One region of the Streptomyces sp. NPDC059866 genome, then DNA from elsewhere that is predicted to be linked to it. Evidence: riboswitches for the same ligand, from Rfam matches in the RefSeq annotation. Region 1 holds a riboswitch; the other holds the start of a gene.

Evidence for each region. Region 1 has a riboswitch for cobalamin ahead of ACFV7R_RS20570 (energy-coupling factor ABC transporter permease). Riboswitches for the same ligand answer to the same signal wherever they lie in the genome.
Region 2: it holds a riboswitch for cobalamin, as region 1 does, so the genes downstream of both, ACFV7R_RS03990 (gamma-glutamyltransferase family protein) here and ACFV7R_RS20570 (energy-coupling factor ABC transporter permease) in region 1, are expected to answer to the same signal.

Annotation. Positions count from the first base shown of each region.
Region 1 covers NZ_JBHWJT010000012.1:238,996-254,276, forward strand. Annotated here, with positions in the region: gene ACFV7R_RS20530 (dual specificity protein phosphatase family protein) at 1-327, opposite strand, end outside; gene ACFV7R_RS20535 (nuclease-related domain-containing protein) at 425-1,231, shown strand; gene ligD (non-homologous end-joining DNA ligase) at 1,272-2,153, opposite strand; gene ACFV7R_RS20545 (Ku protein) at 2,226-3,221, shown strand; gene ACFV7R_RS20550 (DUF4142 domain-containing protein) at 3,234-3,986, opposite strand; gene ACFV7R_RS20555 (energy-coupling factor ABC transporter ATP-binding protein) at 4,092-4,931, opposite strand; gene cbiQ (cobalt ECF transporter T component CbiQ) at 4,928-5,677, opposite strand; gene ACFV7R_RS20565 (energy-coupling factor ABC transporter substrate-binding protein) at 5,678-6,022, opposite strand; gene ACFV7R_RS20570 (energy-coupling factor ABC transporter permease) at 6,019-6,708, opposite strand; cobalamin riboswitch at 6,738-6,922, opposite strand; gene meaB (methylmalonyl Co-A mutase-associated GTPase MeaB) at 6,983-7,984, opposite strand; gene scpA (methylmalonyl-CoA mutase) at 7,981-10,158, opposite strand; gene ACFV7R_RS20585 (methylmalonyl-CoA mutase family protein) at 10,158-11,960, opposite strand; gene ACFV7R_RS20590 (hypothetical protein) at 12,181-12,432, shown strand; gene ACFV7R_RS20595 (heavy metal translocating P-type ATPase) at 12,432-14,795, shown strand; gene ACFV7R_RS20600 (copper chaperone PCu(A)C) at 14,792-15,281, shown strand, end outside.
Region 2 covers NZ_JBHWJT010000002.1:372,338-387,618, reverse strand. Annotated here, with positions in the region: gene ACFV7R_RS04010 (ABC transporter permease) at 1-103, opposite strand, end outside; gene ACFV7R_RS04005 (ABC transporter substrate-binding protein) at 130-1,719, opposite strand; gene ACFV7R_RS04000 (GNAT family N-acetyltransferase) at 1,864-2,439, opposite strand; gene ACFV7R_RS03995 (superoxide dismutase) at 2,821-3,462, shown strand; cobalamin riboswitch at 3,683-3,834, shown strand; gene ACFV7R_RS03990 (gamma-glutamyltransferase family protein) at 4,020-5,846, shown strand; gene ACFV7R_RS03985 (inositol monophosphatase family protein) at 5,961-6,806, shown strand; gene ACFV7R_RS03980 (phytoene desaturase family protein) at 6,915-8,324, shown strand; gene ACFV7R_RS03975 (O-acetyl-ADP-ribose deacetylase) at 8,321-8,830, shown strand; gene ACFV7R_RS03970 (SMI1/KNR4 family protein) at 8,969-10,912, opposite strand; gene ACFV7R_RS03965 (ArsR/SmtB family transcription factor) at 11,181-11,756, shown strand; gene ACFV7R_RS03960 (MFS transporter) at 11,753-13,018, shown strand; gene ACFV7R_RS03955 (hypothetical protein) at 13,029-13,946, shown strand.

The DNA of each region.
Region 1 (15,281 bases):
GCCGTGGTAGCAGCGGACGAGGACCCGGCGGCCCTGGTCCAGCGCGTCGCAGACGGCCTCGGCCAGCCGGATCACGCCCGCGAGCTGAGTGCCGTCCAGGGGCCCGTCCGGGATGGGCCACACCTGGTGCTCGACGCCCGGGTCGGGGCCGTGGCCGGGCAGCCGCAGAAGAGTCTGGACGAGATCGAACTCGTCCCGCACGACGGCGAACTCCACCTCGCCCGAACGGCCCGTGAACTCGTGCCCGCCCATCCACAGACCGGGCACGATCTCGTCCCACGGGCTGTCCGGAGCCGGTACGTCGGGTTGCTTCCTGCGGGTACGCAACGGCTCCTCCCGAGGGCCTGCCCAACTCCTCTCAAAGGTAACCGGGTTCTTGCCCCGGCAGCACCCCGCCTGTTCCCATGGTCATGGGGTGATGTGCATGAGCGGACTGCGCGTCGTACCGACCTGGCAACACGGTCGGGAACGGCTGTACGTCTGCCTCACGGACGGCAGGAACATCGCCTGGTACGACCGTGAGGCGGCCCGGGTCAACCTGATCGGCGAGGACCGCAGAGAGGACGTCCTTCAGGCCCTGCGCCCCTTCCTGGCCGGCCCGGTCACGGTGGGCCCGCCACCGGTGCCCACCCCGGCCGAGCTGGCCCGTCTCTCCCTGCACCCGGACGACGACCTGGCGCCCAACCGCCCCGGCGAGGCCCTCCTGATCGCCCTGGACCGGAATCCGGGCGGCCCGGTGCCCCGGTTGCGCACCGATCCCCGGCGCCGGGCGCTGGAGGCCGAGCAGACGGTGGGGGAGGCGCTGGACCGGCTGGACGGCGCGGGCTGGCACACCCTGCACTCCGTTCCGCTGCCCGGCGGCGACTGCATCCACCACCTGCTGATCGGCCCCGGCGGACTCTTCGCGATCCACACGCTGTACGCCCGCAAGCAGCGGATCCTGGTCGCCGACCCCATGGTCACGCCGGGGCGGCGGGAGCCGCGGCCGCTGCTGCGCCGGGTGCGTGCGGACGCCGACCGTGCCTCGTACGCCCTGACGGCCGAGGTCCACCCCGTGCTGGCCCTGGTCGGCCCGGGCCGCGTGTCCCTCGACGGGCCGGTGCGCGAGGTCCGCGTCCTGCAGGACACCGACCTCGCCGGGCTGGCGCGGCTCGGCGGAGTCCTGAAACCGGCGGACGTGGAGGCCCTGCACGCCATGGCCCGGGACCGGAACACATGGGCCCGGGTGTGAGATCGGTGCGTGCGGCGCACCCCCGGGACCGCGGTGCCGGTCAGGGCAGTGGGCCGGCCTGTTCCGGGTCGAGCAGCGGGGCCAGTACATCGCCGTAGTCCTGCACGCGCGGGGCGATGTCGCCGGCCTGGAAGGTCAGCTGGCCGACGTCCCCGCACGCCTCGACCTCCTCCCAGGTCACCGGCGCCGACACCGTCGGCGTGGCCCGTGCCCGCAGGGTGTACGGCGTCGCCGTCGTCTTCCGGGCGGCGTTCTGGCTCCAGTCGACGAACACCTTGCCCGGTCTGAGGCTGCGCGTCATCTGGTGCAGGACCAGCCGGGGCATCGCCTTCTCCGCCTCCATGGCGAGCTCCTTGGCGTACTCCGCCACCTGGTCGGAGGGGGCCGGCCGGATGCCGGCCAGCAGATGAAGCCCCTTCGACCCGGATGTCTTCGCGTACGCGTCGATACCGTCCGCCGCCAGCCGCTCCCGCAGCCACAGCGCGACCTCGCAGGCCTGGACGACGGTCGCCGGTGCCCCGGGGTCCAGGTCGAAGACCAGCCGGTCGGCCATCGCCGGCTCCTGGACCACCCACTGGTGCGTGTGGAACTCGGTCACCAGGTTCGCGGCCCACATCAGGCTCGGCAGGTCCTGCACGAGCACCATCCGGGCCGGACCCTCCGAACGGGGCACCTCGGCGATGGTGACCCACTCGGGCGTGCCCGGCGGCACGTTCTTGGTGAAGAAGACCTGTCCGTCGGGCCCGTCCGGGTAGCGCAGGAAGGACACCGGCCGATCCCGCAGATGCGGCAGCAGCACGTCGGCGGTCGTCGCGTAGTAGTGCAGCAACTCGCCCTTGGTGAACCCGGTCGCCGGGTGCAGCACCTTCTCGAGGTTGCTCAGCGCGACCCGCCGCCCCTCCACCTCTGTGATCGGCGTCATACGATGAGAATCACACGAAACCGGCTGATATGGCTTGATGCCGCTTGATACCTCTTGATGCCGTCACGAAAGGTGCTGGATGTGCGATCCATATGGAACGGCGCCATCTCGTTCGGCCTCGTCAGCATCCCGGTCAAGCTGGTGAACGCCACGGAGAGCCACTCGATCTCGTTCCGCCAGATCCACACGGAGGACGGCGGGCGGATCCGGTACCGCAAGTTCTGCGAACTGGAGGACCGCGAGGTCAGCGGGTCGGAGATCGGCAAGGGCTACGAGGACGAGGACGGGTCGATCATTCCGGTCACGGACGAGGATCTGGCTCATCTGCCCCTCCCGACCGCGAAGACGATCGAGATCGTGGCCTTCGTGCCGGGCGAACGGATCGATCCGCTCCAGATGGACGCGGCGTACTACCTCGCGGCGAGCGGCGCCCCGGCCGCCAAGCCGTACGCGCTGCTGCGGGAGGCACTGAAACGCAGCAACAAGGTCGCCATCGCCAAGTTCGCGCTGCGCGGCCGGGAGCGGCTGGGCATGCTGCGGGTGGTCGGCGACGCCATCGTCATGCACGGGCTGCTGTGGCCGGACGAGGTCCGCGCCCCCGAGGGCGTCGCCCCCGAGACCGACGTCACCGTCCGCGACAAGGAACTCGATCTCGCGGACGCCCTGATGGACACCCTCGGCGAGGTCGACCTCGAGGATCTGCACGACGAGTACCGCGAGGCCGTCGAGGAGGTCATCGCCGCGAAGGCCGCCGGCGAGGCACCCCCCGAGGCGCCCGAGCCGGCGAAGGGCGGCAAGGTCATCGACCTGATGGCCGCCCTGGAGAGCAGCGTCAGGGCGGCGAAGGAGTCCCGCGGCGAACAGCCGGCCGAGGTCCGCGAGCTCCCCCGGCGCAGGACGAGCCGCAGCGCGCCCAAGGAGCCCGCGGGCAGGAAGTCCACGGCGAAGAAGCCGACCGCCAGGTCGGCGCAGACGGGAAAGAAGACGGCGTCCACGAAGAGCACCGCGAAAAGCACGACGAAGAAGACCGCCGCGAAGAAGACCACGTCCCGCAAGCGCTCGGCCTGAGCGGACGCCCCGTCAGCGGGCCGTCGAGTTGGCCGTGGGCGTGGGCGTCGGGGAACTGGTGTTCACGTCCAGGCCGGGGGGTTCGGTGAGGGCCACGACGGGGGCGCCGGGCTGTGGCGGGGGCGGGGTGACCTGTTCCCTGGGCATCTTCGGCGGGTTGGTCTGCTGGAAGTTCACCTGGTCGAAGTTGACCATCTCGGTCTTCTCCAGAACCGTGATGTGGTCGAGCACGGTGTCGTTGGTTTGGTCGGCGAGCGCCCGGACCAGCGTGTTCTTGGTGCTGGCGCGGATCTTGGCGACGACCGGGAAGATCCCCCCGTGCGCGGTGCGCATGATGTTCACCGCGGTGGTGTCGAACTGCTTGCCGCGCTCCGCGTCCGCGGTCGCCACGAACTGTTCCTGCTGCGGGGAGGGCTGGTTGGGCAGCGTGATGCCGAGTTCGGGAGCGATCTTGCGGCAGGTCGCGTCGAGCCGGGCGTGCCCGGCGACCAGGTGCTCGCCGGCCTCCTTCATCTCCGGCGTGGTGCCGCGCTCCATCGCCATCATCCCGAGCGGGTACTCCCACAGCCCGGCCGCCCGCACCTTGACGACGAAGTCGCGGTCGGCCTCGGTGAGCGGCCCGTACGGGGTGTTGGCGATGATGCGGTCCTGGGCACTCGACGTGTTCTCGATCCCGAGCATGGCGGGGTAGGCGAGGGCGGCGATGGTCAGGGTCAGCGCGCCGCCCACGAAGACGGTTCCGACCATGCTGCGCGTCAGGCGCATTCTGCCTCCTGGTGCGAACGGCTCCGGACGCCAAGAGGTACGGATCTCAGGCGCCCGGCAATCATCGAGCCGGGTAAAAAACTGCTGTGCGCGGTATGGCATGCATCACAAGGCGGTCGCCGTCACGGCGGCCAGCTCCTCCGCCGTCCGCGGACCGGCCGCACTCTCGCCCAACAGCCCCTGCGCCCGCAGCAGTTCCGCTGCCGCGACGCCCCACGGCAGCCGCAGCCCGGCCTGCCGGAGGAGGTCCGTGCGGGCCAGGGTCGCGGGCGCGGGTCCGGTGCGGACGCCGGACGGGGTGAGCAGGGCCGCGTCGTCCGCCCAGCGCAGGGCCAGGTCCACGTCATGGGTCGCCATCACCACGGTCGTGCCGCTCTCGCGGAGGGCGTCGAGGGTGGCGAGCAGCCGTTCCTGGCCGTCCGGGTCGAGCCCGGCGGTCGGCTCGTCGAGGATCAGCACCCGCGGGCGCATGGCGACGGCACCGGCGATCGCGGTCCGTTTGCGCTGCCCGTACGAGAGCAGGTGCGTGGGCCGGTCGGCCAGCCCGGCGATGTCCAGGGCGTCGAGCGCCTCGGCGACGCGGGAGCGCACCTCGGCGTCGGGCAGCCCCAGGTTCAGCGGCCCGAAGGACACGTCCTGCGCGACGGACGCGGCGAACAGCTGGTCGTCCGGGTCCTGCACCACCAGCTGGACGGTGGTCCGCAACCGGGTCAGGCCCTTCCGGTCGTACGACACCGGCCGGCCCTGAACCGTCAACTGCCCGGTGTGCGGCCGCAGTCCGCCGCTGAGCAGCCGCATCAGCGTGGTCTTGCCGCTGCCGTTGCGCCCGAGCAGGGCCAGCGCCCGCCCCTCGGGGATCGCGAAGTCGAGGCCGTCGAGCACGACGGGGCCCTCCTCGTAGGCGAAGGAGGCGCCCCGCAGGGCGACGAGCGCGGGCTCGCTCATGACAGCGGCCTTTCCAGTACGAAGGTGAGGGCGGCCAGCGCCGCCAGCAGGGCGGTGCTCGCGGCCGTGAAGCGGACGGAGATGCGGGCCTCGGGCACCAGGACGCGCAGGGTGCCGTCGTAGCCGCGTCCGGCCAGCCCGGTCTGCAGCCGCGCCGCCCGGTCGAAGGCCCGGACGAAGGCGGTCGCGCCGAGCCCGGCCAGGGAACGCCAGGTCGCGGCCCGCGTGGTGTGGCCGAGCCGGGCGGCCTGCGCGTCCCGGATCCGGCGCACGGAGTCGAGCAGCAGGAAGCTCATGCGGTACGTCACCAGCGCCACGTCGACGACCGGCGCCGGCACCCCGGCCTTCACCAGCCGCGGCAGCAGATCGGACATCGGGGTGGTGAACGCGAACAGCAGCACGCCGAGCGAGGCGGCCGAGGTGCGCAGCAGCAGTTCCCCGGCGCGCACCGGGCCCTCGTCGGCCAGGGACACGAACCCGCCCGGGCCGCCGACCTGCACGAGCAGGGTGGCCGCTCCGGTCACGCAGAAGCCCAGCGGCACCCGGTACGCCCGCCACAGGCGGCGCCGGGGCACGCCCGCCGGACCGAGCAGCGCCACGAGCGCCGTCACCAGGACCAGGGCGGCACCCGGCCAGGGCGGCAGCGAGATCGAGAGCAGGGTGAGTCCAAGCCCGAGCACGGCCTTGTCCACGGGGTGGCGGCGGCGCCAGCGACTGCTGTGCGCCGCCGCGTCGATCGGCAGCACTCAGACCCGCTCGTCGGCGCCGTCGGCGCCCTGCCGCTCCAGCGCCCGCTTCTCGCCCTGCCGACGCCCGCGCCGCAGCCCGAAGTAGTAGGCGAGGACACCCGCGCCGATGGCCGCCTGCAGCGAGAACAACGCCGACTCGATCTCGCCGGAAGGCGGCTCGTACAGGGGCGAGAACCAGGGCTCGTAGTCCGGCTCGATCTCGGTGATGGCCTTCTCCGCCTGCCCGTCGGCGCCCGTGAACGGCTCCTCCTCGTCGTCGCCGAGCCCGAGGGCCAGCGGCAGCACCGCGAGCGCGGCCACGAGGAGCAGCAGCAGGGAGTTGATCTTCGCGTTCCGGCTCATCGGGCCACCGCCTCCGTCTTGTTGCCGGCCAGGAGCACCCCGAGCCGGGTCAGCTCACCCCGGCTCGACTGCACCAGCAGACGCATCACCAGCACCGTGAGCAGCCCCTCGCTCACCGCGAGCGGGATCTGGGTGACGGCGAAGATGGAGCCGAACTTGCCGAGCGCGCCCAGGAATCCGCTGCCCGGGTCGGGGAAGGCGAGCGCCAGCTGCACGCTGGTGACGCAGTAGGTGGACAGGTCGGCGACGAACGCGCCGCAGAAGACGGCGACCATCAGCGGCACGTCGTACCGGCGCAGCAGCCGGTACACCCCGTACCCGGCCCACGGCCCGACGATCGCCATGGAGAAGACGTTGGCGCCCAGCGTGGTCAGGCCGCCGTGCGCGAGCAGCAGCGCCTGGAAGAGCAGGGTGATGGTGCCCAGTACCGCCATGACCGGCGGCCGGAACAGGATCGCGCCCAGCCCGGTGCCGGTGGGATGGGAGCAACTCCCGGTCACCGAGGGCAGTTTCAGGGCCGACAGGACGAAGGTGAAGGCTCCGGAGGCGCCGAGGAGCAGTGTGCTCTCGGGGTGCTCCCTGACCTCACGGGTGAGTGACCGGACTCCGTGGACGACGAACGGCGCGGACGCGGCGCCCCAGGCGACCGCGTGCGCAGGAGGCAGAAAACCCTCGGCTATGTGCATGGCTCAGCAGACCCTCTCCAGCACCTCGTGGATGGTTGACGTGCCTTGGCCGGTCTCCTGGCTGACGGGTACCACCGCCCGTGCTCCGCCTTCCCGGGTCACAAGGACCCAGTGGCTGCCCGTGAGGGCCGGAGCCGGACTTCCCGATCACAGTGGCGAGGGCCGCACCGGTGTTTCACCGGATTTCCCGTGCACCAAGGCGTGGTGACAGTAGTGCCCGGTCAGGGGTGGAGACAAGCGCACCCCGGGAGGCGTGCGGGCGGCGGACGCCCGCTCACGCCCCGCGGGACGCGCCGTCGCCGGCTCCCCCGAAGGCGTCGAGCAGCCGTTCCGCCGCGAGCGTGGCCGTCAACTGCCCGTCCCTGACCTGCTGTTCGAGTTCCGGTGCGAGGGCCCGTACCGCCGGGTCCGCGTGCAGGCGGCCCAGCAGTTCGTCGCGGACCATGCTCCAGGTCCAGTCGACCTGCTGGTCGCGGCGCTTGGCGGCGAGCCGGCCGGTGGAGTCCAGGAGGGTGCGGTGCTGCTCCAGGCGCTCCCACACGGTGTCCAGGCCGGTCGACTCACGGGCACTGCAGTGCAGGACGGGCGGGGTCCAGGCGGCGTCCTTGCCGTGCATGAGACGCAGGGCGCCCGACAACTCCCGTGCCGCGGCGCGGGCGTCGCGCTCGTGCGGGCCGTCCGCCTTGTTCACGGCGATCACGTCCGCCAGCTCCAGGACGCCCTTCTTGATGCCCTGCAGCTGGTCGCCGGTGCGGGCCAGGGTCAGCAGCAGGAAGGAGTCGACCATGTCGGCCACCGCGGTCTCCGACTGGCCGACGCCGACCGTCTCCACCAGCACCACGTCGTAGCCCGCGGCCTCCATCACCACGATCGACTCACGGGTCGCCTTGGCGACGCCGCCGAGCGTGCCGGCGGTGGGGGAGGGCCGGACGAACGCCGCCGGGTCGACCGCCAGGCGCTCCATCCGCGTCTTGTCGCCCAGGATCGAGCCGCCCGTACGGGTCGACGACGGGTCGACGGCGAGCACGGCGACCCGGTGGCCGAGCGAGGTGAGCAGCGTGCCGAACGCGTCGATGAACGTCGACTTGCCCACGCCGGGCACCCCGCTGACCCCGATCCGCCGTGCCTTCCCGCTGTGCGGCAGCAGCTCGGTCAGCAACTCCTGCGCCAGTGCCCGGTGCTGGGGACGGGTGGACTCGACGAGGGTGATGGCCCGGGCCACCATCGCCCGCTTCCCGTCGAGCACACCCTTCACATATGCGTCGAGATCGATCACAGCTCGTGTCCGAGGCCGGCTGCCAGCCGCTGCAGAAGGTCGTATGCCGCGTCCGGGATCACCGTCCCCGGCGGGAACACGGCCGCCGCGCCCATCTCCAGCAGGGTCGGCACGTCCTGCGGCGGGATCACTCCGCCCACCACGATCATGATGTCCTCGCGCCCCTCAGCCGCCAGCTCCTCGCGCAGCGCCGGTACGAGCGTGAGGTGGCCGGCGGCCAGCGAGGAGACGCCCACGATGTGCACGTCCGCCTCCACCGCCTGCCGGGCGACCTCGGCGGGCGTCTGGAACAGCGGGCCGACGTCCACGTCGAAACCGAGGTCGGCGAACCCGGTGGCGATCACCTTCTGGCCGCGGTCGTGGCCGTCCTGGCCCATCTTGGCGACCAGGATGCGCGGACGACGGCCCTCGGCCTCCTCGAAGGAGTCCACGAGCGCGCGGGTGCGGTCGACGGACGGGGACTCGCCGGTTTCGTTGCGGTACACGCCGGAGATCGTACGGATCTGGCTCGCGTGCCGTCCGTACACCTTCTCCAGGGCGTCGGAGATCTCCCCGACGGTCGCCTTGGCGCGGGCCGCGTGCACCGCCAGTTCCAGCAGGTTGCCGTCACCGCCCGCGGCCCGGGTCAGCGCGTCCAGCGCGTCCCGGCAGGCGGTCTCGTCGCGCTCCTCGCGCAGCCGCCGCAGCTTCTCGATCTGCTGGGCGCGCACGGAGGAGTTGTCGACCTTGAGGACCTCGATCTGCTCGTCGGTGTCCACCCGGTACTTGTTCACGCCGATCACCGGCTGCCGCCCGGAGTCGATCCGGGCCTGGGTGCGCGCCGCCGCCTCCTCCACGCGCAGCTTCGGAATGCCCGCGTCGATGGCCTGCGCCATGCCGCCCGCCTGCTCGACCTCCTGGATGTGCTGCCAGGCGCGGCGGGCCAGGTCGTACGTCAGCTTCTCGACGTAGGCGCTGCCGCCCCAGGGGTCGATCACCCGGGTCGTGCCCGACTCCTGCTGGATCAGCAGCTGGGTGTTGCGGGCGATCCGCGCGGAGAAGTCGGTGGGCAGGGCGAGGGCCTCGTCGAGGGCGTTGGTGTGCAGCGACTGGGTGTGGCCCTGGGTGGCGGCCATCGCCTCCACGCACGTGCGGGTCACGTTGTTGAACACGTCCTGTGCGGTCAGCGACCAGCCGGAGGTCTGCGAATGGGTGCGCAGGGACAGGGACTTGGCGTTCTTCGGGTCGAACTGCTTCACCAGCTTCGCCCACAGCAGGCGGGCCGCCCGCAGCTTGGCGATCTCCATGAAGAAGTTCATGCCGATCGCCCAGAAGAAGGACAGCCGCGGCGCGAACGCGTCCACGTCCAGCCCGGCCTCCCGCCCGGCCCGGAGGTACTCCACGCCGTCGGCGAGGGTGTACGCCAGCTCCAGGTCGGCCGTCGCGCCGGCCTCCTGGATGTGGTAGCCGGAGATGGAGATGGAGTTGTAGCGGGGCATCCGCTGCGAGGTGAAGGCGAAGATGTCGGAGATGATCCGCATCGACGGCTTCGGCGGATAGATGTACGTGTTGCGGACCATGAACTCCTTGAGGATGTCGTTCTGGATGGTCCCGGCCAGCTTCTCGGGCGGTACGCCCTGTTCCTCCGCCGCCACGATGTACAGCGCGAGCACCGGCAGCACGGCGCCGTTCATCGTCATCGACACGGTCATCCTGTCCAGCGGGATGCCGTCGAAGAGCTGCCGCATGTCGTAGATCGAGTCGATCGCCACGCCCGCCATGCCGACGTCACCGGTCACCCGCGGGTGGTCGCTGTCGTAGCCGCGGTGCGTCGGCAGGTCGAAGGCGACCGACAGACCCTTCTGACCGGCCGCCAGGTTGCGCCGGTAGAAGGCGTTGGACTCCTCCGCCGTGGAGAAGCCCGCGTACTGGCGGATCGTCCAGGGCTGGTTGACGTACATCGTCGGGTACGGGCCGCGCAGGTACGGGGCGATACCCGGGTAGGTGTCCAGGAAGTCCAGGCCCTCCAGGTCCTGCCCGGTGTACAGCGGCTTGACGGTGATGCCCTCCGGGGTCTCCCAGAGCAGGTCGTCGCCGCCGGTGGCCTTCTTCACGGCCGTGCGCCACTCGTCGGCGCCCCCGTCGGCGGCCGGGGTCCCCAGCTCGACTCCGGCGAAGTCGGGGATTCCTCCCATCAGGACACTCCCATGCGATCGAGGGTGGCGGAGAGCACGGCGACGGCGTCGCAGCCGGCGAAGACGTAGGCGTCGACACCGCTGTACCGGCCGGGACGCCCGGCCAGGAACACCTGGCGGGCGCCCGCCTTCCGCAGGTCCTCGGCGGCCTGCGCGGCCTGCTCCTCGTACAGCGCGTCGCTGGAGCACAGGCAGGCCTCGGTGGCGCCGCTGTCCTCGAACGTGCCCTCGGTGACCGGCTCGATACCGCCGGCCTGGAACAGGTTGGAGGCGAAGGTGAGGCGTGCGGTGTGGGCGGCGGCGGGGCCCAGGGCGGCGAGGTAGATCCGCGGCCGGCTGCCGGTCGCCGCCAGGTGGGCGTCGGAGCGGGCGCGCAGTGCCTCGTACGCCTCGTCGCGCCGCACCCGCGGCAGCCCGCCGGAGGGAGCCGCGGGAGCGGGCGTGCGCTCCACCGGCCGTTCGGCGAGGTGCGGGAACTCGCTGACCCCGGTGATGGGTTCGCGTCGCTCGGCGAGCTTGCCGGTGCGCGCCTCCCAGGTGCTGGCCAGGTCCTGCCGGAGACGACCCGAGCGCAGGGCGGCCGCGAGCCCGCCGCTGCGCTCGATGCCCTGGAAGAACTCCCAGCCCGCATGGGCGAGTTCGTCGGTGAGCCGTTCCACGTACCAGGAGCCGCCCGCCGGGTCGATCACCCGGGACAGGTGCGACTCCTCGATGAGGATCGTGGAGGTGTTGCGGGCGATGCGCCGAGCGAACGCGTCCGGCAGACCGAGCGCGTGGTCGAAGGGCAGCACGGTGACGGCGTCGGCGCCGCCCGCCCCGGCGGCCAGCGCGGCGACGGTGGTGCGCAGCATGTTCACCCACGGGTCGCGGCGCGTCATCATCACCGGCGAGGTCACGACGTGCTGGACCTGCGCCCCGGGGGCTCCGCAGACCTCGGCCACCCGTGCCCACAGCCGGCGCGCCGCCCGCAGTTTGGCGATCGTCAGGAACTGGTCGGCGGTGGCCGCGTACCGGAACTCCAGCTGCGCGCAGGCCTGTCCGACGCTCAGCCCCGCCTCGGTCAGCTCCCGCAGACAGGCGACACCGGTCGCCAGTGAAGCGCCCAGCTCCTGCGCGGCGGAGCCGCCGGCCTCGTGGTACGGCAGCGCGTCCACGGTCAGCGTCCGCAGCCCCGGATACTCCTCGGCGCACCGCCGGGCAAGTCCGGCCACCGGCGCGAAGTCGAACGGCTGCCCGGTCCGGGCCTCGAACCCCAGCGGGTCGGCGCCCAGGGAGCCGCGCGCCGCATCCCTGCCGACGCCCCGCTCCTCGTACAGCCGCAGCAACTCCCGCGCGGCGGATTCGACCTCGGCCCCGGCGTCCAGGGCGACGGGCGCCAGGTCGAGATACACGCCCTCGAGGACCCGGCCGAGCGACGCCACCGGGATGCCGCCCTCGCCGACGGCCAGCCACAGCGAGGTGACGCCGTTCTCCAGGTCCGCGAGGACCGCGTCGGGGTCGGGCGCCGTGTGCCGCTGTCGTACGTCCCAGCCGCCGACCGTGTTGCCCTCGGCGCGGCTGCCGCGGACGAAGGGCGCGAAGCCGGGCAGGCCGGGCTCGGGCGCGGTGTCGTGGCCGGTGTACAGGGGGCGGACGCGCAGTCCGTCCTCGAGCGTGGTGGACAGGGCGTCCTCGGCCGCAGCGCCCTCGACTTCCTTGCCCGACTTGAGCAGGACGCCCGCCACGAGGCGTTGCCACTGTTCACGGGTCGCGTCGGAGAACTCGGCGGCCAGGGTGAGCCCGTCGTCGGGCAGGACCGTCATGGCTCGGATGGTAGGCCAGGTGGACACCTGAGCAGCAGAGGGCCGGGCTGTGACCTTGTCCTCGCCCGTTCACCCTTGAAGCCCGGGCGGACTCCGTATTACGTCCGGATGTGACCGTGACCACCCGGGACTCGTGTGTGACGCAGGCCACAGAACCGTCCGGGAACCCGCCCCTCATCAGGCCCGACCTCTGTAACCGGTACAGGTCAGGAGGCCGGTGATGGAACAAGCACAGCAAACCTCCCCGGGAACGGGCGTCCAGGCGCTGCGAAGACTGGCGCCACCGCCCGCCCTGTGCGGTTTCCTCCTGCTCCTCACCCTGGTCTTCACGGTGTCGTACGCCGTCGGATCCGCAGCCGGACCGGTCGCGCCCGGCATGCGCCCCTCCGGCACGGGCAACGGCGTCGAGGACGCCCCGGGCACGGGCACGGACCCGGAGACCGACGAGATGCCGGGAATGGGTGGCCACTGATGGCCACGGAACCGGCACCCCCGCTGCTCACCACGGACCTGACCGTGGGCGGAATGACCTGCGCGGCCTGTGTGCGGCGAGTCGAGAAGAAGCTGGCCAAGCTGGAGGGCGTGACCGCGACGGTCAACCTGGCCACCGGCAGCGCCCGGGTCAGTCATCCGCCGGACATCCGCCCCGAGGAACTCGTCACGACGGTCGAACAGGCCGGGTACACGGCCGCACTGCCCGCGCCGCCCCGGGAGCGCAGGCGTGCACAAGCCGAGTCCGGGTCCGACCCCGAGGCCGATGCCGTGCGGCAGGAGCGGGGCCGGCTGCTGATCACCGCGCTGCTCGCGGTGCCCGTGCTGGTGCTGTCCATGGTGCCCGCCTGGCAGTTCCGCAACTGGCAGTGGCTGTGCTTCGCGCTGGCCGCGCCGGTCGCCGTGTGGAGCGCATGGCCGTTCCATCTGCGGGCGCTGCGCGGGCTGCGGCACTCGACGGCGACCATGGACACCCTGGTCTCGCTCGGCGTCGTGGCGTCCTTCTCCTGGTCGGCGTACGCGCTGTTCCTCGGCGGCGCGGGCGATCCCGGGATGCGGATGGCGTTCAGTCTGCTGCCGGACGCCTCGGACGACGGCATGGCCCACGTCTACCTGGAGGCCGCGGTCGCCGTACCGCTGTTCGTGCTGGCCGGACGCTTCCTGGAGGCGCGGGCCCGGCACGGCACCGGGGCCGCCCTGCGGTCGCTGGCGGAGCTCGCCGCCAAGGAGGTCTCCGTACGCGGCGACGACGGATCCGAACGCCTGGTTCCCATCGAGGAGCTGACGGTCGGGCAGGTCTTCGTCGTACGGCCCGGTGAGCGGGTCGCCACCGACGGCGAGGTGACCAAGGGCAGTTCCGCCGTGGATCTGTCACTGGTCACCGGGGAGAGCGAGCCGGTCGAGGTCGCGCCCGGATCCGCCGTGGTCGGCGGGGCCGTCAACGCGGGCGGGCTGCTGCTGGTGCGGGCCACCGCCGTCGGCGCCGACACCCAGCTCGCCCGGATCACCCGGCTGGTGACCGAGGCCCAGGCCGGCAAGGCGAAGGCACAGCGGCTGGCCGACTCGGTGGCCGGGGTGTTCGTGCCGGTGGTGCTCGCGCTGGCCGTGACCGTGCTCGGCTTCTGGCTCGGGGCCGGCGCCGACCCGCAGGCGGCGATCACCGCATGCGTGGCCGTCCTGGTCGTGGCCTGCCCGTGCGCGCTGGGTCTGGCGACCCCGACCGCGCTGATGGCCGCCACCGGCCGGGGCGCCCAACTCGGCGTCCTGGTCAGGGGCCCGCAGTCCCTGGAGGGCCTCGAACACATCGACACCGTCGTCCTCGACAAGACCGGCACCCTCACCTCCGGGCACATGACCGTCGCCCGCGTCACGGCCGTACCGGACGGCCCCGGCCGGGACGAGGTGCTGCGGCTGGCCGCGGCAGTGGAGCAGGGCTCCGAGCATCCGCTGGGCCGGGCGATCGTCGCGTATGCGACCCGCACCCTGTCCGGGGCCCGGCTGCCGGAGGTGGCCGACTTCACCGCCACGGCCGGGCGGGGCGTACGCGGCCGGGTCGAGGGCCGGCTGGTCGAGGTCGTCGCACCGGACGACGAACTGCCCGAGGCGCTGACGGACGCCCTCCCCGCCGCGGAGGCCGCCGCGCACACGCCCGTCCTGGTCCGCGTGGACGGGCAGACCCAGGCGCTGATCGAGATCGGTGACGTCGTACGGCCCGGCAGCTACCGGACGGTGGACCGGCTGCGCCGGCTCGGCGTCGAGCCGGTGCTCGCCACCGGCGACCGTGAGGCCCCGGCCCGCGCCGTCGCCGCCGCGCTCGGCATCGAGGAGGTGCACGCCCGCTGCACCCCGGAGGACAAGGCCGACCTCGTACGGGAGCTGCGCGAGAGCGGCCGCCGGGTCGCGGTCGTCGGCGACGGCGTCAACGACGCGGCCGCGCTCGCCGGGGCGGACCTCGGCATCGCCATGGGCGGCGGCACGGACGCGGCGATCGGTGCGGCCGACGTGACGCTCGTGCGCGGTGACATCGAGGCGCTCGTGGACGCGGTACGGCTCGCCCGGCGCACCCTGTCCACCATCCACACCAACCTCCTGTGGGCCTTCGGCTACAACGTCGTCACCGTGCCGCTCGCCATGGTGGGCCTGCTCAACCCGATGCTGGCCGCCGCAGCCATGTCGGTCAGCTCGGTCCTGGTGGTCACCAACAGCCTCCGGCTGCGCGCCTGGCAGCCGTCACCCGGCCGGGAGCGTGACCGGGCCGACGGGGAGAGCCGCGGGGCGGCTGCCGGGGACGGCGGGCCGTCGCCCGCCGAGGGCCTGATACCGGCCGGGAGGGGTGACGCATGAGCGGAGCGACCTGGCGGCCCACCCGGCGGCGGCTCGCCGACACCCTGCGGGCCGCCGTCGCCCCCGTCGCCGCCTGCGGCATCGCCCTCGGGGCGCTGACCGCGTGGACCGCTGCCGGCAACGCGGGCAGTGGACCCCGGATCGAGGTCGGCGGGGGGCGGGTCTTCCTGCCGAACAGCGAGAGCGGGGACACCGCGGCGTTCTTCCGGATCACCAACTCCGGAGGCATGGGCGACCGGCTGACGAAGGTGACGTCCTCGGACACCCTGGGCGGCGAGGGCACCCTCAGCCGGCACGACATGACCGGCGACGCGGCGGCGACCGGGAAGGCGGTGGACTCCGTGATCGTTCCGGCCGGTGAACGCCTCGACATGTCCCCCTACGGCCTCGACATCACCGTGCGGGCGAAGGCGGACTGGCGTACGGGCGACCTCGTACGGTTCACGCTGCACTTCGAGGACAGCGGACGGATCGAGACCCAGGCGG
Region 2 (15,281 bases), on a different contig from region 1:
CGGGATCGAAGGGGGAGGCGGCGGCGATGGCGAAGACACCGAAGGTGACGACGAGGAGGACGGGGAGGGCGAACAGCATCCGCCGCCCCGCCAGGCGTGCCATCGCTCCCCAGGGCAGGGAGGTTCTGGTCACTTCTTGGGCTGCCAGTCCTCGATGTTCCACCACGGGCCGCTGGCGAAGCCGTGCTCGTGCGGCTCGAGTTGCGTGCTCAGGCCCTCCCAGCGGTCCGCGAGCACGTAGAGGTGGTCGATGTGGGTCAGAAACGTGTAGCCGGGGTCCTTCACGAGTTCGCGCTGGAGCGCGGCGTAAGCGGCCTCGCGCTTTTGCGGGTCCTGGCTGCGGCGGCCGGTGTCCAGCGCCTCGTCCACGGCCGCGTTGTCGTACCGGCCCATGTTGTTGAAGCCGTCGCCGGCGAGCGAGGAGTGCAGCAGCGTGTAGAGGCCGAAGTCGGGGTCGCCGGTGCTGCCGAAGCCTGCGAGGACCGCGTCGTTCTTCATCCGCGGCTCGATGACCTCCCAGGTGGCGCTCTCCACCGTCACGTCGATGCCGGCCTTCTTGGCGTCGGAAGCGTAGGCGAGGGCGTGGTCCTGGCGGACCTTGTCGCCGGAAGGGTAGAAGAGGGTGAACGCGGCCCGTCGGCCGTCCTTGGCGCGGATGCCGTCCGTGCCGGGCTTCCAGCCCGCTTCGTCGAGGATCCGCTTGGCCTTGTCGAGATCCTGAGTGCGCTCGATGCCCTTGGCGAACCAGGGGTCGTCGACCGGCAGCGGCCCGTACGCCGGGCGGCCCGCGCCGTCGAGGACCTTGTCGACCATGGCCTCGCGGTCCACGGCGGCGTCGAGTGCCTGCCGGATGGCACGGTCGCCCGTGACCTTGTTCGCGGTGGGGAGGGTGACGGTGCGGAAGTCGTAGGACTTCGCGTCGTACGACTTCATGCCGTCGTCGTTCTTGAACGTGGCGACGAGGTTGGGCGGGAGGACCGCGCCGTCGAGGTCACCGGAGCGCAGCCGGGTGGCACGCACGTTGTCGTCCGCGATGACCGCCATGGTGAACGTCTTCACCTTCGGCTCCCCGCCCCAGTAGTTCGGGTTGGCCTTGAAGGTGAGCTTCTCGCCCTTGCTCCAGTTCGCGAGGACGTACGGTCCGGTGCCGACCGGTTCGGTGTTGAAGGAACCGGTGTTGGGGTCCTGCTCGCCGGCGACATGCTCGGGGACGATGGGCAGCACCGTGCGCCCGGCGAACGGCGCGTACGGGTACTTGAGCGTGAAGACGACCTTGTCGTCACCGCTCGCCCGGACGTCCTTGATGGCGTCGAGCTCGCTCCGCGAGGTGTTGTTCGTCTTCGCGTCGAGGATCGTCTTGTACGTGAAGACGACGTCGGCCGGGGTCAGGGGCTCACCGTCGCTGAACTCCACGCCGTCGCGCAGGGTGTACGTGTAGGTGAGGCCGTCGCCGGTGACCTCGGGGAGCGCCTTCGCCAGGGCGGGTCTCAGCTCCAGATCGGCGTTCCGGGCGAGCAGTCCCTCGAAGATCTTGGAGTTGCCGTCCTTGCCGTAGCCGAGCAGCGGACTGAGGGTGTCCGGTTCGGAGGCCACCCCGATCACGACGGAGTCGGCGGACTTGCCGTCGCTCCCGCCGCTGCTCGGGGCGGAGCAGGCGGCGACCCCGGCCACCATCGCCGCCGCCGTGACGGCGGCACCTCGTATTCGACGGGTCGTCATGAGCCTCACAACCTTGTTGCTTGTAGAACGTTGTTGCATGTCAATTGCGATTGGAGGGTTACCCGGGCACACCAGGCATCAGTCCGTCGCCGGTCGGCGGGCCCTGCGGTGCGGTCTTGTCACCACGCGGGCGGAGGTACGCGGTCATAACGGCAGGCCGGCAGTCCTACGGGCCGGATGGTGCGGGCCGAGGAAGACGGCGATACCTGACCCCTGTGGAGAGGGATGAGTGGCCTGGGTCCAGCCCTGGCCGCGGTAGAAGGCGACGGCCCGGGGTGCCCGGATCGAAGTGAGCAGCCACGCGCGGCCTTCCGGAGCGTCGGCGATGACGGCATCGAGGAGTGCGGCGGCGAGGCCGGTGCCCCGGGCGGCGGGGCGGACGGCGAGTTCGTCGATCTCGCGGGCGCCGCACAGCCACTGCACGGTGCGCTCGGGGCCGAGGCCGGCGGCGGCCTGCGGGTAGCAGCGGTCCGTGGGGAAGGGGGCACGGGTGGTCCAGGCCGTGGCGAAGCCTGCCACGGCCGAACCCGCCGGCGCGAGCGCGGCGGTGAAGCCCGGCCGGTGCACGGTCCCGGCGAGCCGGCCGACGAACTCGACCGCCTTCTCCTCGTCCTCGTTCCAGGGCGGGGCGCAGAAGGCGTCGACGTACACGGAGTGCAGCGCGGTGGCGTGCGTCAGCAACTCCTCACCGGTGCAGAGGCGGATGTCCGTGGCCGTCAGGCCGCCTGTGCGGCAGCCGTTGGTGCCGGGTGTGGAGCCGCGTGCCGCAGGGAAGCCGATGGGCCGGTCAGACCTCACGCAGTACCCCTTCTGCAGATGACTAGTTATTGCGACTAGTGTGCAATAACTCCCGAGTGTTGTGTACCCGGACTGCGCGGACTGTCGAGTGCTGCGGCTGCTGGGTTCTGCGCGCTCATCCTGGATCCGCCGGAGCTGGAGCCGGCGTTCGTCGCGGACGATGCCCAAGGCCGGAGTGCCGGTTTCTGCGCCTTCCGTGGCACGGCTCATGGTCCTAGGACCAACGCCTGATCGGCATGGCTCTGCTCCTGCTGTTAGCGTGCAGTTGCACATGAGTTGCAATTAGGTCGGAGGATGTTGGACATGGCGGTTTACACGCTCCCGGAGCTCCCGTACGACTACGCGGCCCTCGCCCCGGTCATCAGCCCCGAGATCATCGAGCTGCACCACGACAAGCACCACGCGGCGTACGTGAAGGGCGCCAACGACACGCTGGAGCAGCTCGCGGAGGCGCGGGACAAGGAGGTGTGGGGGTCGATCAACGTCCTGGAGAAGAACCTGGCCTTTCACCTCTCCGGGCACATCCTGCACTCGATCTACTGGCACAACATGACCGGTGACGGCGGCGGCGAGCCGCTGGAGAAGGACGGCGTGGGCGAACTGGCGGACGCGATCGCCGAGTCCTTCGGCTCGTTCGCCCACTTCAAGGCCCAGCTGTCCAAGGTGTCGGCCACCACCCAGGGCTCCGGCTGGGGCGTCCTCGCCTACGAGCCGCTCAGCGGGCGCCTGATCGTCGAGCAGGTCTACGACCACCAGGGCAACGTCGGCCAGGGCTCGACCCCGATCCTCGTCTTCGACGCCTGGGAGCACGCCTTCTACCTGCAGTACCGCAACCAGAAGGTCGACTTCATCGAGGCCATGTGGCAGGTCGTCAACTGGCAGGACGTGGCCAAGCGCTACGCGGCGGCCAAGGAGCGCGGCGACAGCCTGCTGCTCGCGCCGTGACGCCGTAGCCGCGTCGACACAGATGTCCTGCTCGTGATCGTCTTCTCACCCTTCACTTGCAGGCGGCACAAGGAAGGGCTCCCGCGAGGACGTGACTTGAGGGAGCCCTTCTGTGGCTCATCCACCGGCGGACCGTACGAGGATCTCGGTGTCGACACGCCCCTGCCGTCCGTACCCGGCGGCCGACCGCTCGGCGTGCCCTCGGGCCGGCCCCGTCCCCATGACGTCCGGCGACAAAGGCGACGGCGGAACGAGGAAGCCGGTGTGCATCCGGCGCGGTCCCGCCACTGTGATCGGCGAGCGGATCCCGAACACAGGATCGTGGTGTCCTCGGCGTCGATCCCGGAGATGGCCTTCGCCACCCGGTCCTTGTGCTGAGGCGCACGTACGCGTCCCTCGTGCCGGAGGCGGGGAAGAAGGGGCGCATGGCGATCGATAGCCTGCTGGGGGAGCGGGCGGAGGAGAGCTCTGGCCCGAACTCCCCACATTCTCCCCAGGACAGACCTGAGCGCCGACCGGTCCGGCCGATGCGCGGAAACAACGAGGTGAGAGGCCGTATGTTCACCACCCGCCCCACCCTCCAGGGCACCTTCGGCATGGTGTCCTCCACTCACTGGCTGGCCTCGCAGTCGGCGATGGCGGTCCTGGAGGACGGCGGCAACGCCTACGACGCTGTCGTGGCGGGCGCCTTCGTGCTGCATGTCGTCGAGCCGCACCTGAACGGGCCCGCCGGTGAGGTGCCGATCCTGCTCGCTCCGGCGGGCGGCGAGGTGCGGGTGCTGTGCGGGCAGGGCGTGGCGCCGGCCGGAGCGACGGTCGCGCACTACAGGGGACTCGGTTTGGATCTCGTACCCGGTACCGGGCCCCTTGCGGCGGCCGTCCCCGGTGCGTTCGACGCCTGGATGCTCCTGCTCCGCGACCACGGCACCAAGTCCCTCGCCGACGTCCTGAAGTACGCCATCGGATACGCGGAGCACGGGCACGCGCCCGTGGAGCGTGTCGGCGAGACCGTCGAGACCGTGCGCGAGCTGTTCGAGACCGAGTGGACCACGTCCGCGGAGGTCTATCTTCCGGGCGGCCGGGCGCCCCGGCCCGGCCGGCTGCTGCGCAATCCCGCGCTCGCCGCCACCTGGCAGCGGCTGCTCGCCGAGGTCGCCGGGGCGGGGGACCGCGAGGGGCAGATCGAGGCGGCACGGCAGGTGTGGCGCACCGGTTTCATCGCCGAGGCGCTGGTACGGCAGGCACACCGGCCCACCCTGGACACCAGCGGTAAGCACCACACCGGCACGCTCACGGCCGCCGACCTCGCCGGCTGGTCCGCGAGCTACGAGGCGCCGGTGACGTACGACTGGAACGGCTGGACCCTGTGCAAGGCCGGCCCCTGGAGCCAGGGCCCGGTCCTCCTGCAGCAGCTCGCACTGCTCCCGTCCGAACTGCCCCCGTACGGCTCCGCGGACTACGTCCACCTGCTGATCGAGGGCTGCAAACTCGCCATGGCCGACCGGGAGGCCTGGTACGGCGACGCGGCCGAGGTGCCGCTCGAGGAGCTGCTGTCGGGCGTCTACAACGCGGCACGGCGTGAGCTCGTCGGCGACAGGGCGTCGTACGAGCTGCGGCCGGGGAGCCCGGGAGGGCGCACCCCGCGGCTGTGCGCCCATGCGCGAGGGGCCGCCACCGGCGTCGCGGGCCTCGGCGCGCCGGGAGCCGGGGAGCCGACCGTCGCCAAGAGCCCGACGGCCCCCGTGCCGGGCGAACCCGACGTCGCCGCCGACGGCGGTACCCGCGGCGACACCTGCCATCTCGACATCGTCGACCGCTGGGGCAACATGGTCGCCGCCACGCCCAGCGGCGGCTGGCTGCAGTCCAACCCCGTCGTGCCCGAACTGGGCTTCCCGCTCGGCACCCGGTTGCAGATGACCTGGCTGGAGGAGGGCCTGCCGAACTCGCTCACGCCGGGGCGCAGGCCACGCACCACTCTGACACCGTCCATCGCCCTGCGTGACGGGACGCCGGTCATGGCGTTCGGCACGCCCGGCGGCGACCAGCAGGACCAGTGGCAGCTCCACTTCTTCCTGGCGGTCGCCCTGCGCGCTCCGGTACGCGGCGGCCTCGATCTCCAGGGCGCGATCGACGCGCCGAACTGGCACAACGACAGCTTCCCCGGTTCCTTCTACCCGCGCGGGATGTACCCGGGCAGTGTCACCGTCGAGGCGCGGACGGACCCCGCTGTCGTGGCGGAGCTGCGGCGGCGCGGCCATGACGTCACGGTCGGTGACGACTGGTCCGAGGGCCGGCTGTGCGCGGTCGCCCGGTATCCGGAGAGCGGCATCCTGTCGGCGGCGGCCAATCCGCGGGGGATGCAGGGGTACGCAGTGGGCCGGTGATGTCCCGAATGTCCCTTTCTTGCCGTGGGGTGCAGCATCGGGAGTTCATGCCGATTCCACCCGTAGTGCACTCGCAGGGTGGGGATTGTCAGTGGCGCGTGCTCTCATGGAGGCATGATCGAAGACAACGAAACCATCGACGAGTTTCTCGCCCGCCACTCGGCCGACGTGGAGGAGGCGGTCCGCAAGGCCGCCGCGGCCGAAATCATGCCGCGTTTCCGTCAGCTGGCCGCCCACGAGGTCGACGAGAAGAGCGGCCCGCACGACCTGGTGACGGACGCCGACCGCCTGGCCGAGCAGTACCTCACCGTGGCGCTCGGCGCGCTCCTGCCCGGCTCCGTGGTCGTCGGCGAGGAGGCGGTGCACGCCAACCCCGCGTCGTACGAGGCGATACGGGGCGACGCCCCGGTCTGGATCGTCGATCCCGTCGACGGCACCCGCCAGTTCGTACACGGCGACGACGGCTTCTGCACCCTGGTCGCGCTCGCGCAGAGCGGCGTCGTGCTCGCCTCGTGGACATACGCCCCCGCCCGCGACCAACTCGCCACGGCCGTACGGGGACAGGGCGCCTTCCTCGACGGCGAGCGGCTGTTCGCCGGCCCGCCCGCACCCGGACGGGACCTCAAGGTCGCCACGTCCCACCCGGACTACACGACGGACGACCAGAAGCGCGCCCTGCTCGGCCTGTGGACGGACGGCGTCGCACCCCGCGACTGCGGTTCGGCAGGCCTGGAATATCTCGCCGTCGCCCGCGGCGAGTTGGACGCCACGGCCTTCTCGTGGGAAGCGGCTTGGGATCACGCGGCAGGCCTGCTGCTGGTCGAGGAGGCGGGCGGCGCCCACCTGACCCGCACGGGTGAGCCGTTCCGCATCACGGGCGGCAACGCCCTGCCGTTCACCGCGGCCCGCGACGCGGCGACAGCACGCCGGGTGGCGGGGCTGCTGGCGTCGTCGGTCTGAGCCCGGAGCAGGCCTCGGGGCCACCCCGTCGCCGAGCACTGTCAGTACCCCGGCATATCCTGATCCTCAGTGGCCATCGGCTGACGAAGGGGTCCGAAGGTGCCGTCGATGCTCGATGCGGTCGTGGTGGGTGCGGGGCCGAACGGACTGACCGCTGCCGTGGAGCTGGCCCGCCGCGGCTTCTCCGTGGCCGTCTTCGAGGCCCGGGACACGATCGGCGGGGGAGCGCGCACCGCAGAGCTCACCCTGCCCGGCTTCCGCCACGACCCGTGCTCGGCGGCGCACCCGCTCGGCATCAACTCACCCGCGTTCCGCGCCCTGCCCCTGGACCGCTACGGCCTGGAATGGCTCCACCCCGAGCTGCCCATGGCGCACCCCTTCACCGACGGCACCGCCGCGGTCCTGTCCCGGTCGGTCGGCGAGACGGCCGCCTCCTTCGGCCCGCGCGACGCGGGCGCGTACCGCAGGCTGGTGGCGCCCTTCCTGCCCCACTGGGACACCCTCGCCCGCGACTTCATGTCCCTGCCGCTCACCGCGCTGCCCCGCGACCCGGTGACCCTCGCCCGGTTCGGCCTGGTCGGGCTTCCTCCGTCCACCTGGCTGATGCGGCGCTTCCGCGACGAACGGGCCAAGACCCTCTTCGCCGGTCTCGTCGCCCATGTGATGGCCCCGCTCACCGGCCTCGCCACCGGCGCCATCGGCCTGGTCTTCGCGCTCGCCGCGCACGCCCGCGGCTGGCCCGTGGCCCGCGGCGGCTCCCAGTCCATCTCGGACGCCCTCGCCACATACCTGAAGGACCTCGGCGGCACGGTCCACACCGACTACGAGGTCAAGCGCCTCGACGACCTGCCGCCCGCCCGGGCGTACGTCTTCGACACCTCACCCACCGCCCTGGCCCGCATCGCGGGCTTCGGCCGCTACTACGAGGGCTACCGATACGGCCCCGGCGTCTTCAAGGTCGACTACGCCCTGGACGGCCCGGTGCCGTGGACCGCCGAGGAGCCGCGCAGCGCCGGAACCGTGCAGATCGGCGCCGACACGGGGGAGATCGGCACCGCGCTGCGCGCCGCCTCGCGCGAGGGCCGCGCGCCCGACCGGCCGTTCCTCATCACCGTGCAGCCCAGCGTCGCCGACCCCACCCGCGCACCGGCGGGCCGGCACGTCTTCTGGGCGTACGGCCATGTCCCCAGCGGCTGGACCGGCGACCTCACCGACGCCATAGAACGCCAACTGGAGCGCTTCGCCCCGGGATTCCGCGACCGCGTCCTCGCCCGCGCCACCGCCGGCCCACCCGAACTCGCCGCCCACAACGCCAACTACGTCGGCGGCGACATCGCCTCCGGCGCGGTGTCCGGACTCCAGACGCTGCTGCGCCCCAGGCTGTCCCTGTTCCCGTACAGCACCCCGCATCCGGCCGTCTTCATCTGCTCCTCGGCAACCCCGCCGGGACCCGGCGTGCACGGCATGTCCGGGCACAACGCGGCGAAGGCCGTCTGGAAGAGACTGAGGCAGACATGACCACCATCAGGCTGGTCCAGGGCGACATCACCCGGGAGAGCGCCGACGCGATCGTCAACGCGGCCAACTCCTCGCTGCTCGGCGGAGGAGGAGTGGACGGCGCCATCCACCGGCGCGGCGGCCCGGCGATCCTGGAGGAGTGCCGCAAGCTTCGCGCCTCCCGGTACGGCAAGGGCCTGCCCACGGGCCAGGCGGTCGCCACCACCGCGGGGGAACTGGACGCACGCTGGGTGATCCACACGGTCGGCCCCGTCTTCTCCGAGCAGGAGGACCGCTCGGCCCTCCTCGCCTCCTGCTACCGCGAGTCCCTGCGGGCGGCCGACGAGTTGGGCGCCCGCACCGTCGCGTTCCCGGCCGTCTCCGCCGGCATCTACGGGTGGCCGATGGACGACGCCGCCCGTATCGCGGTACAGACCGTGCGGGAGACGGACACGGCCGTCGAGGAAGTCACGTTCGTCCTCTTCGACGAGCGGGCGTACGAGGCGTTCGCCCGGCAACTCGGCTGACGGAAACCACGGTGAGATTGGCCCATTGCGTCTGAGTCCCCTGTCAGACGGCTTCGGTAAGGCCGGCGTCCCTGCTTGGGACGCCGGCCTTTACCGCGTTGTTGACGTTGGCTGCCCATTCCCGCACAGAAGCCTGATTCACGGCTCGTCGTCTCCCGTCCGCTCGCCGTCCGCCGGGCGCGCCTCTCCCCAAGCCATCCGGATCACCGCGTACGTCTCGCCGTTCCTCGGCGGACGCGTCCAGGAACGGGTGGCGAACGTGTGCAACCGCCCGTTCACGATGGCATGGCGCGGCAGAGAGGCACCGAACTCCCCCGCCACCGCTTCCAGCAGCGACCGTTCCGCCTCGGCGCCGTCCGCCAGGTCACCGAAGAACCGGCTCGGGTCCAGCGCGCGCGGTATCTCCCCGTTCTGCCGGACCTCTCCGTCCGCGTATGTGAACGCGTACTGCTCGGTGCCGTCTCGCGCCACCGAAAGGTGGAAGAACGGTTCCCCGTGCCATGCCCTCAGGCCGCTCCACACCACCACCGCGCGGGTGCCGTCGCTGGCGGCCGCGGCCGGTGAGACGAACCGCCGCCGGTAGAACGGGGCAGGGTCGCCGTCGAAGGCGAAGCTCCAACCGGTACCGGCCCGGCCGACCGCCATGAGAGCCCTGTCGTCGTAGGACGAGAACTCCCTCTGGCCGCCCAGCGACCTGCGGCGTGCCTCCCAGAGGGTCATGGGTTCGTTCAGCACGGTGCCGTCACCGTCCACGAGCCGTCCGGGCAACTCCTTCGGCTCCGCCCCCTCCACCAGAACGAACCGGTAGGACGTGCGGTTGTTGCCCGGGTCCGGCTCCGCGAGCCACGCCAGGCCGCCCGGATCGAGCCCGGCCGTCGGCTTCGGTGCCTCCCCCGCCTGCCCACCCCGTGGCGTGGACAGCAGCTCACGTCCCCGCTCCGGGGTCAGCAGCGGACCGAGCACGGGGTCGGCCACCCACCCCAGCGGGGCCACAAGGTCCGGTCCCAGCGGCTCCCACAGGGACAGCGCGCTGAGCAGCGTCCGCCAGGCCCCGTCGGTGTCGCCCCACCGCGCCAGCTCCCGCGCCCGCTCGACCGCCTCTCCGAACGGCCCGGCCGCCGTGTACCGGTACGTGCCGCTGCGCACCTGCTCCAGCGTCGCGTATGCGAGTGACACCAGGTCGTCGTCGGCGCCCCGCAGATGGAACGTCAGCGTGGAGTCGTCCCGGTACGAGTGCGCCGCGTGCTCGGCGACCAGCGGCGGCAGCAGCTCGGGTGCGTACCGCGGCTCCGTCACCAGGCCCTCGAAGTACACCATGGAGGTCTGCCCGAGCAGACGGCGTATCTGGTCGCCCAGCCCGGCGGCCCGCGGCCTGCCGTACCCCTTGGCCTCGTCCAGCGCCTTCCCGGCCCGTTCCCAGTCGCCGCGCAGCGTCTCCAGCCGGGCCTCCTCCACCAGGGCGTCCAGCTTTCGCGTCGTGTCGTTGACGAACACCGGCTCCCCGTCACGCGAGTGCGCCTGCAGGCTGTGGAACTCCCGGTACATCTCCCGCATGAACTCAAGGAAGTTCGCGTGCCGCTCGGGTGGCGCGGCACGCCAGCTCGCCCACGTGTACACGGCCCACTCGCCGTCCTCGTCCACCTCCTCGGGGTCCATGAGGACGTGGGTGATGTCGGACTCCACGTCGAGTTGCAGCCCGCGCCGCCAGATGTCCGCCTCCCGCCGCTCCTCGGGCCCGGCGTCCTCGTCCAGATACTCCTCGAACATGTCCGCGAGCCCCGACTCGTTGTCGTGCCAGCGTGCATCCTCGGCCCCCGCCAGCAGCCACACGAACCCGCCCGCATGCCGCCACCCGTCGCTGACTTCGAGGAACTCCCGGTACGACGGGGGCATCCGTCGGCCGAGGCGCTCCTCCATGGCTGCGATCCGCTCCTCGGACGCGGGCGGGAACCCCAGCCACCGCGCCTGCCGCGCGGCCTCGTCGTCCTCGCCCCGCGTCTCATCGTCCGTCAGGGAATCCGCCCACTCCCCGCTCCACCTGAGCAGGAAGGACCGCCAGTCGAATGCCGTGGTGTCCGTCATGCGCCCGATGCTGCCACCCACCACTGACAGCGCCCCGCTGCTTGCCGCGGCCAACGGGAGCTCAACGCCGACGACCACCGCCCCAATAGTTCACGCATTCGCCGACTCCAAACAGACCCTCCTCTGCACCCGGATGCGCGCTGCCTTGCCCAACGCCTGCCAGGCGTCAGCGAGTCTGCCGCCGAGCCCCGGTCAGCCGGGCACCCGTCGAGGCCGAAAGCCACCCAGGGGTATTGAGAAGAATTCTTTGCATAGATACCTTCTCATCATGTCCAACTCGCGACCGCGCGTGCTCTCCGACATTGACGCGCTCAAGGCCCTTGCTCATCCGCTGCGTCAAGAGCTGTTGACCAGGCTCCAGCGGTATGGCCCGGCTACATCTGCCGACCTGGCCGCCGAGTTCGACGAGGACCGCGGCGCGACCAGCTATCACCTGCGCCAACTGGCCCGGTTCGGATTCGTCGAAGAGGACACGGCTCGCTCGTCCGGGCGTCGCAAGTACTGGCGGGCCGTCCCCCAGGACGTGCGGCTGCCGCGCCACCCGACGGCCCCCGAGACTGCTGCCGCCGCTGAGGAGATCGGCCGGCAGTGGATGGCGGGTGCTGATCGCGACCTGACCGCCTACCTGTCCGACCGGGAAGCGTTCGGCGAGTTCGCCGCCGCGGCCATGCACTCCTTCGGCAGCACGACGCTCACCGTTGAGGAGTTGGCCCAGTTCGGCGAGGAGTACATCGCTTTCCTCTCCCGCTGGCATCGCGACCCGGAGCAGGCGTCCCCCGGCAGTCGCCATATCTCCGTCGTGTTCCACGCGTTCCCCACCCCCGAGCGAGGGGACGCGCCGTGACCGCCCCGGCCGCACAGCGGACCACCGAACGACCTTCGTTATGGCGCAACCGCGAGTTCTTCGCCCTGTGGAGCAGTCAGGTCGTCTCGACCCTGGGCGCCCAGATCAGCGGGACGGCGATGCCGCTACTCATGCTTGCGACCACCAACTCGCCCTCCGACGCCGGAATCGTCGGTGCTGCCGGCACGCTCCCCTACCTCGTCGCCCATCTGCCTGCCGGACCGCTGGTGGACCGGTGGAACCGCCGCAGGATCCTGCTGATCAGCGAACTCTGCGCGGGCCTGGCACTCTCCACCGTCCCGATCGCCGTCTGGCTGGGCAGAGTCACGGTCGCGCACCTCGCCGTGGTCGCCTTCGTGCAGGGAGTGTGCTTCGTCTTCTTCGGGCTGGCCGAGCGCGCCGCCCTTCCCAAGATCGTCCCAGCAGCGCTGCTGCCCACCGCGATAGCCCATAACGAGGCCAGGAGTCGCGGTGCGGCTCTGGCCGGCCCTCCCCTGGGCGGCATGCTCTTCGGCATCGACCGAGCCGTGCCGTTCCTGGCCGACGCGCTCTCCTATGCCGTTGCCTGCATCGGACTGTTGTTCATCCGAAGCGACCTGCAGAACCAGACCACTGCACCATCGGAATCGCTGTGGCGGGCGACGACCGCAGGTCTGCGCTGGGTCTGGCGTCACCCTCTCATCCGCGCCGCCATCTTGCTGATCGCCGCCGGCAACCTGGTCTTCCAGGCACTCACACTGACCCTCGTCGTCCTTGCCCAGCACCACGGCGCCACATCCACCACCATCGGCACGATGCTCGGCATCTACAGCGGTGGTGGCCTGATCGGAGCACTCGCGGCGAGCAGGCTCCATCGCCACTTCACGCCCAGAACCGTCATCATCGGAGTCAACTGGATCTGGGCAGCGCTTCTGCCCCTGTTCGCATTCACCACCAGCCCTCTGCTGATCGGCGCCATCGGCGCCGCCTGCGCGTTCATCGGACCGTTGTGGAACGTCGTGATCATCAGCTACGCGACCGTCCTGGTCCCCAACGAGCTGCTGGGGCGTGTCACCAGCGCGGCCATGACCCTGTCCTGGGGAGTCATGCCCGTCGCCTCCCTCGGCGCCGGTTACCTGCTCACCACTCTCGGACCGGTCGGCTCCGTCTTCGTGCTGGCCACAGTGATGCTCGTTACCGCGGTTGTCGCCACCGCCAGTCCGGCCGTCCGGCATGCCCCACCGCTCCCACCCTGGACGGACGCCGGACGAACAGCCCATTGAAAGGAAAGCCATGTCTGCAGACTTCGACGATCGAGCAGTGAGCGACTGGTGCTTCGAGCACCTGGGCTGCCCGGTCGCCGAGCGCACTTTCGCGGCGGGGAACTTGTCCGTGGTCTACGGCCTACGGCTGGCAGACGACCGCGAGGTGGTGCTGAAGATCCGCGACGACGATGCGCGGCTGGTGGCCTGTACCTGGGTGCAACGCCGGATGTGGCAGGCGGGCTTCCCATGCCCGCAGCCATTGACCGGTCCGTTGCCGCTGGGCAGGAAAGCAGCCGGCGCCGAAACTTTTTTGCCAGGGGGTGAGGCGCCCGAACCCGAGGATTCTCCCCGACTGTTCGCCGGCCTGCTGGCCGACTTCGTGACCCGCGCAGAGGGTTTCGATCCGCAGCCGCTGCTACGGCCCGCCCCCGCTTGGGTCCACTGGTACCACAAGGAGGACGGCGTCTGGCCGGTCCCGGATGACCGGGACGTCGACCTCAACGCTGAGCGGTGCTCTGTCACGGCGTGGGTCGATGAGCTCGGCGCTGCCGTGCGCGAGCGGCTTGAGGAGGTCCGCGACGCCGCCTGCGTCCTCGGACACGGAGACTGGGACGGCCGCAATGTGAAGTTTCGCGACGGCCGGCCACTCGCGGTCCACGACTGGGACAGCATGGTCTACGAGCCCGAGGTGGTGATCATCGGCCAGGCCGCCGCCATGTTCGAGGGCGGGCCCACCGGTGCAGGAGCCTCGGTCGAACAGACTGCGGCTTTCCTGGAGGAGTACCAAACGGTGCGCGCACGATCGCTGAGCGACAACGAACTGCAGCTGTGCTGGGCAGCGGGCCTGTGGGTGCGCGCCTTCAACGCCAAGAAATTCCACCTGGACAACTTCGATGCGCTGGGGCGCGACGAAGCCGAGACGAGGATGAGGTATGCCGGGATCTGACGTAACGACAGCCGACGCAGCGACGGAGCACCACGGTGTGGGCGAGGCGCAGATTGCCCGGGAGCGGGCCGGGTAGCCGGCATTCACTGTTCCGCTCTGCGCTGATCACCGTGTTCACTCACAAGAGAGCGGTCAATGGTCACGTCCACGAAGCGACAAGCACACGCACTGCTACGCGTAGCCCTCGCCGAATTCCAGCGCGGGCTGGAGGACGGCAGCGGTATCGCAGTCGTGACAGGCCCGCGTGCCGTCGCGCATCAAGGCGTCCAGGCTTCCAGCGTGCTCAGCTCCTTACCGCCGGCGCCGACATGCCGGCAGGCGGCGTCGTGGACCACCGTCCGTCCCCTGCGTTCGGGAGCCGGCCACACCACCCAGCCGGCGCGGGCGGCGGAGGAGAGCCCGGCAGTCGCCGTGTGGGCACCATCGAGAGATCCACGCCTTCGATCGGCGTGAGATGCCGGTCCGTGACCCAGACCGTGTACTCGGCCGCTTCCACCCTCTCCGGCTTGGCAATCCACGCCGGAACCCCGACCAAATATCTCCACCGGTACAGGCCGGGGACCTCCTGGCGCTCGTGGAGCCGAACACGAACGGTCTGTTTTCTGGGGCGGATGAGGCTGTGGTGCGACGTGGCAGGGGAAGGCTTCGTCAGTCCTTCGAGGCTCGTTCTCGGGGGTGTGGCTCTGTGGCGGGTTGTTGCATGAACCGTCGCTTCGAAGGAGTTGCACGCGCGGGCATTTCCCGTGGATCTGCCCTCCGGAGCCCGGTACTGGACCGTGCTGGATTACGACCTGTGTGTCGTACCCGTGGCCGATCAGTGGCTTCGGTTTTTGCGATTCGGGCGGAGTCGGACCGAGTTGACCACACGGTCGTACGCCAGCGGCACTGCCTTCTGTCTCCGCTGGTGTCGGGCGACGGGGCGCCGGTGGGAGGAGGCCGCAGCCGACATGGGGTTGTTCATGGTGTGGCTGCGTTATTCGCCCAGCCGGCTGGGCGCCGAAGCCCCGACGGTGGTGTGGGGGCCGGGCCCGCAGCCGGCTGCCGCGGCGAGAGTCCGCGGCCGTGTCACCGGCGGCGCGGGGCGCGCAGTTCGGGCATGCCGCGCGCTTCGACGAGCGAGGCGAGCACCCGCTCGGTGGTGGCCTGGGTGACCTGCAGGATGTGGGGCTGCGAGCGGCTCCGCGCCGCGACACCCGGGGCCGCGGCAACGGTCCGCGACCCGGTTCCTGCCCCACTGTCGACGACGGGGCCGTCATGGCGACCGCTGCAAAGCGCAGGATTGCCTTCACTCGGCGTGTGGCCGAGGTCCGGCGGCCCCTCGTCGTGCGGGGCGAG